2 regions of the Streptomyces sp. NPDC050264 genome follow, and region 1 is predicted to be linked to the other one. Evidence: riboswitches for the same ligand, from Rfam matches in the RefSeq annotation. Region 1 holds a riboswitch; the other holds the start of a gene.

Region 1 (3,018 bases):
AGCACGGCGCCGGGGAACAGCCCGCCCGGCGGGACATCGAGGACAAGCTGCCGCGCGGTATCTGGGTGCGGGTCCTCGTGTACGTCTTCGCGGGACATGCCTTCGCCGCCTTCGTCTACCTGCTGTTCACGCTGGGCGGGGGCCAGTAGCGCGGCTCAGACGAGGAGGCGCTCGCGCAGCCGGTCGCGGTCGGCCGCGGTGAGCCCCAGACCCTCTTCGAAGTAGCGGTCCGCGCCGCCCCAGGTCTGCTCGATGGTCTCGAAGGCCGCGTGCAGGTAGGCGGCGCGGGCGTCGAAGAGCGGGCTGAGCAACTCCATGACCTCGGGGGAGTAGGCGTCGCTCGCCGCGCTGCTGCGGCGCACCTTGTAGCGGCGGTGCTTCGCGTTCGACTCCAGGTAGTCCGTCTCGATGGCGTCGCGCTCCACGCCGACGGCGAGCAGCGTCACCGCGATCGACAGGCCCGCGCGGTCCTTGCCCGCCGCGCAGTGCATCAGGGCGGGCACGCTGTCCTCGGCGAGCGCGTGCAGCACGCGGCTGTGCTCGGCGGTGCGCAGGGAGATGATCGAGCGGTACGACGTGATCATGCGGTTCGCCGCGCGGCCTTCGGACAGGAGGGTGCGCAGCTGGTCTATGTCCCCGTCGCGGACCATCTGCCAGAACTCGGCGCCGTCGGCGGGGTCGGTCAGCGGCAGGTTCACATTGCGCACGCCCGGCAGTTCGACGTCGGCGCCCTCGAGGCGCTGGTCCGCGGCGTTGCGGAAGTCGAAGACGGTGTGCAGGCCGAGCCCGGCGAGGAACGCCGCGTCCTCGGCGGTGGCGTGGGCGAGATGGCCGCTGCGGTAGAGCACGCCCGGACGCACGCGCCGGCCGTCCACGGTCGGGAGACCGCCCACATCGCGGAAGTTGCGCACTCCGGACAGCTCGGGCTCGGTGGACGGGGCGTGCTGTGTCACGGGGGCTCCTCCCGGTCGGGCTCCGGCGTCGCTCGCCGGCGGACGCGCTCCTGACGATACGACACGGGTTCCCGAGTAAACCATCTGTCCGTTTTGCTCATACTTCACATCAACCGTCCGTAAATAAAGGGACATTGGGTACAGGCGCGTGAGCAGGCTCATAGCCGTAACGGTCCGTGGTGGCCGCCGGAAATTCTCTTCCTCTGAATTCCTGAAAGTAAGGCGCCGGCAAAGCCCCTGAGTCGACGCAGGGTGACACAGAAAACGCCCAGACGATCAAGAAAGCGGACCCAGAGGTGATTTCGGCGCTTGTCACCGCCTTTCGCGCTGCCTTACGGTCGCCACTCACTCCGGACGGAACGCCTAGTCCTGCCACCGCCCGGAATTCCGAACAACGACCCGTGACGGCAGGAACGGGGGACCCACAGGCAGTGCGCCGCCGAGGGAATTCCCCATGCGGCTAGGGGTGAAGTCGTGTCCGTGAAAGGGCCCGGCCGGGCAGCTCCAGCCCGAACCCGACAGCTCACCTCGTAGGCGACGGAGAGGAAACTCGTCATGCCCGCCAAGGGAAAGCACCGCCGCCCCAAGTCCCAGCGCGTCACCCGCGCCGCCGCCGTCGCGTCGGCCGGTGGCGCCGCGCTCGCCCTGCCGCTCATCGGTGCCACCGGCGCCCACGCGGCGACCGACTCCGCCTCGACCGACGCGAAGACGTACACCGTCAAGTCCGGTGACACGCTCTCGAAGATCGCCGACGCGCAGAACGTCGACGGCGGCTGGCAGAAGCTGTACGACGCCAACAAGGACGTCGTCGGCTCCGACGCGGGCGTCATCAAGCCGGGCATGAAGCTCACCCTGAACGGCGCGGCCGCGAGCACCGCCTCGGCCTCCCGGGCGAGCAGCACCGCGGACTTCGTGAAGCCCGTCGACGGCTCCATCGGCACGCCGTACCACTCGTCCGGTTCCATGTGGTCCAGCGGCTACCACACCGGCACCGACTTTGTCGTGCCCACCGGCACCGCCATCAAGGCGGTCGGCGCCGGCACCGTCGTCTCGGCCGGCTGGGACGGCGCCTACGGCAACGAGGTCGTCATCCAGCACGCCGACGGCCGCTACTCCCAGTACGCCCACATGTCCTCGCTCGGCGTCTCCGCGGGGCAGACCGTGACCGCGGGCCAGCAGATCGGCCTCTCCGGCGCCACCGGCAACGTGACCGGCCCGCACCTGCACTTCGAGATCCGTACGTCCCCGAGCTACGGCTCGGACGTCGACCCGCTGGCGTACCTGCGCGAGCACGGCGTCTCGATCTGATTCGAGCGCGATCCGATCGGCTCCCGGGTTATTCCCCGGGAGCCGAGTGCGTTTTCTCACCGCTCGTCAACCCCTGGTTACGGTCGCGTAGGCCACACCCGAGGGTGAAAGATGTGTGGTCGTGGCAAACGAATCGAGATCATTCAGCGGCGGCACGATTCGGTCCTACGCGGCGGTGGGGGACAGCTTCACCGAAGGCGTCGGGGACCCCGGGCCGGACGGCAGCTTCGTGGGGTGGGCCGACCGGCTCGCCGTCCTCCTGGACGACCGCGTGGCCGAGGACACCTTCCAGTACGCGAACCTCGCCGTGCGCGGCAAGCTCATCGACCAGATCGTCGAGGACCAGGTCCCGCGGGCCGTCGAGCTCGCCCCCGACCTGGTGACGCTGGTCGCGGGCGGCAACGACATCATCCGGCCCGGCACCGACCCGGACGACGTGGCCGAGCGCTTCGAGAAGGCCGTGGCACGCCTCGCCGGGGCCGCCGGGACCGTCATGGTCGCCACCGGCTTCGACACCCGCGACGTGGCCGTCCTCAAGCACATGCGCGGCAAGATCGCCACGTACAACATGCACATCCGCGCGATCGCCGACCGCTACGGCTGCCCGGTGCTCGACCTGTGGTCCCTCAGGTCCATCCAGGACCGCCGGGCCTGGGACGAGGACCGCCTCCACCTGTCCGCCGAGGGACACACCCGGGTCGCCCTGCGCGCGGGGCAGGCGCTCGGTGTCGACGTGCCCGCCGACCCGGAGCAGGCC
Region 2 (3,018 bases), on a different contig from region 1:
GCGTCCACGATGGCGCCGTGCTCGGCCCAGGACTCGGCCGGCCGGCTCGGGCTCTCCACGGCGTACATCCAAGCGATCTTGTGCCGGAGCTGGGTGAGCAGGGTGATCAGGCCGGGGCTGCCGGAGGCCTGCGCGAGGGTCTCGTGGAACCAGCCGCCCAGAGAGCGCAGATCCTCGCTCTGACCACGCCTGGAACGCTCCTGGCCCAGCCTGACGAGGCCGCGCAGGACTTTGAGATGGGCCTCGGTGCGGCGCTGTGCGGCGCGTGCGGCGCCCAGGGGTTCGAGCATCATGCGGATCTCCAGGAGGTCGGCCGCCTCCTGCTCGGTGGGCTCCGCCACGCACGCGCCCGCATGGCGCCGCGTGACGACGAAGCCCTCGGCCTCCAGGGTGCGCAGCGCCTCGCGGACCGGCACGCGCGAGACCCCGTAGCGGCGCGCGAGCAGTTCCTCGGTCAGCTTGCCGCCGCGCTCGTAGACACCCGCGACGATGTCGTCGCGGATCGCCGTGCATACCGAGTGCGCGGGAATGCGCATGACCCGACCTCCGTCTTAATCCCCGCGAAAAACGCGGTCGATCGACGCTTGTGCAAGCGCGATGGGCACCCGTTCGGCGCGCTTGCCCAGTGACTCTATTCCACCGTTCATGAATTTCCGACGGGAGGTCGGAATCCATGGATATTTTTTGGCCAGAAACGGTTCACGCACGCGAAAGCCCCGGCTCGATGAGCCGGGGCTTTCGCGTGGTGTCGCGGAGACGTCAGACGTTCACTCCGTGGGAGCGCAGGTACGCGACGGGGTCCATGTCCGATCCGTACTCGGCGGTCGTGCGGGCCTCGAAGTGAAGGTGCGGGCCCGTGGCGTTGCCAGTGGCACCGGAGAGGGCTATCTGCTGTCCGGGGGTGACCGCCTGGCCGACGGAGACACCGATGGACGACAGGTGACCGTACTGGGTGAACGTGCCGTCGTTCATCTTGATCACGACGTTGTTGCCGTACGCGCCGCCCCAGCCGGCTTCGACGACAGTGCCGGAGCCGACGGCGTGCACCGAAGTGCCGCTCGCCGCGTGGAAGTCGATGCCGGTGTGGCTGCCGGAGGACCACAGGCCACTGCTCGCCTTGTAGGCGGTGGAGACGTAGGAACCGGAGATCGGCGCCACGAAGGTGTTGAGGCGCTTGCGCTCGGCCTCACGGGCGGCGCGCTCCTTGGCCTCGCGCTCCTTCTTGGCCTTCGCCTCGGCCTCGCGCTTGGCCTCCTCGGCCTTCTTCTTGGCCTCGGCTTCGGCCTTCTTCTTGGCGGCGGCCTCGTCGGCGGCCTTCTTCTGTGCGACTGCCTGCGCGTCGATCTGGGCGGCCAGGGAGTCGCCGATGGCGATGGCCTGCGTCAGTCCGTTCTGCTCGGGGACCGCGTTGTCGGCGGCGAGAGCCGGGGCGGCAAGGCCGCCGATGACACCGGTCGTGGTGAGGGCCGCGACTCCGGCGACCTGCGCGGTGGTACGCGTGAGACGGCTCGGGCGACGGTGCTTCCCGGTGGCACGGGTGAACGCCATGTAGTGGCTGATCCTTTCCTTCCCTCTCGCCTACCGGGTTAGCTGACGGGTTCGGAGCAGGAAGGTCTCCTACGGGCTCCCTCCCCTTACGGGAAGAGCGCCCGATTCACCCCAGGGACTGCGGTGGGTCCCCGGCTCCCCTGGCTCGCGCCGTGGGGGACTCGGCGATGACTGTCCGGTGTCGCGGGCGCGACGCGTGTCTGGCGAACAGCCGGACCGACGCTAAGCGGAACATCTTTTCAGCAACAAACGGATCCTGTGTTTTGTAGTGCACGCCACAGGGCAGACAGGCAACCTCCGCCCCAATTCGGACATAAGAGATCCATGGTCGATCGGGGACGAACGTGCGCGCCAGCACGAAGCCCCGGTGACCGCTGCTCGAGTTCCAGCGGCCTCCGGGGCTTCGTACGACGTACGGGAGTGCGGTCAGCCGGTGACCACCGTCACCTCGCCGATACCGAGGGCCCTGACGGGCTCCTCGATCTGCGCGGCGTCGCCCACCAGGATCGTCACCAGACGGTCCGCCGGGAAGGCGCTCACGACGGCCGCGGTGGCCTCCACGGTGCCCGTCTCGGCGAGTTGACGGTACAGCCGGGCCTGGAAGTCGTCCGGCAGCTGCTGCTCGACCTGGTCGGCGAGGGTGCCCGCGACGGCCGCGGCGGTCTCGAACTTGAGCGGGGCCACACCCACCAAGTTCTGCACCGCGGTGTCCCGTTCGGCGTCCGTGAGGCCCTCCGCCGCCAGCGTGCGCAGCACCTTCCAGAGGTCGTCGAGCGCGGGCCCGGTGTTCGGGGTGTCCACGGAGCCGCTGATGGCGAGCATCGCCGCACCCGTCCCGTCCGGCGCGGAACGCAGCACCTGGGCGAAGGAGCGCACACCGTAGGTGTAGCCCTTTTCCTCGCGCAGGACGCGGTCCAGGCGCGAGGTGAGCGTGCCGCCGAGGCAGTACGTGCCGAGGATCTGCGCGGCCCACACACGGTCGTGCTTGTCGGGCCCGATGCGGCCGATGAGCAGCTGTGTCTGCACCGCTCCCGGGCGGTCCACGACGATGACCCGGCCGGTGTCGTCCGCGGTGACGGGCGGGAGGGGGCGGGGCTCCGTCGTGTCGCCCGTCCAGGCGCCGAGCGTGTCCTCGAGAAGGGTGTCGAGGTCGGTGTCCGTCAGGTCGCCGACCACGACGACCGTCGCGGTGGCGGGGCGTACGTGCTTCTCGTAGAAGGCGCGCACGGCCGCCGCGTCGATGGCGGTGACGGTCTCCTCGCTGCCCTGGCGCGGGCGCGACATACGCGCGCCGGCCGGGAAGAGCTGCTTGGAGAGCTCCTTGGCGGCACGGCGGCCCGGGTTGGCGCTCTCGTGCGGGATCTCGTCCAGCCGGTTGCGCACGAGACGCTCGATCTCGCTGTCCGAGAAGGCGGGCGCCCGCAGGGCGTCGGCCAGCAGGGCCAGGCCCTTCGGAAGGCGCGAGACGGG

What was found. Region 1 has a riboswitch for cyclic di-AMP ahead of AB0J02_RS04845 (LysM peptidoglycan-binding domain-containing M23 family metallopeptidase). Riboswitches for the same ligand answer to the same signal wherever they lie in the genome.
Region 2: linked by a shared signal. The riboswitch ahead of AB0J02_RS34710 (M23 family metallopeptidase) and the one ahead of AB0J02_RS04845 (LysM peptidoglycan-binding domain-containing M23 family metallopeptidase) in region 1 are both predicted to bind cyclic di-AMP.

Annotation. Positions count from the first base shown of each region.
Region 1 is NZ_JBFAKV010000002.1:473,232-476,249, forward strand. It holds gene AB0J02_RS04835 (DUF6126 family protein) at 1-149, shown strand, start outside; gene AB0J02_RS04840 (tyrosine-protein phosphatase) at 156-953, opposite strand; cyclic di-AMP (ydaO/yuaA leader) riboswitch at 1,320-1,505, shown strand; gene AB0J02_RS04845 (LysM peptidoglycan-binding domain-containing M23 family metallopeptidase) at 1,509-2,261, shown strand; gene AB0J02_RS04850 (SGNH/GDSL hydrolase family protein) at 2,383-3,018, shown strand, end outside.
Region 2 is NZ_JBFAKV010000025.1:139,229-142,246, reverse strand. It holds gene AB0J02_RS34715 (GntR family transcriptional regulator) at 1-536, opposite strand, end outside; gene AB0J02_RS34710 (M23 family metallopeptidase) at 760-1,548, opposite strand; cyclic di-AMP (ydaO/yuaA leader) riboswitch at 1,561-1,725, opposite strand; gene AB0J02_RS34705 (pitrilysin family protein) at 1,975-3,018, opposite strand, start outside.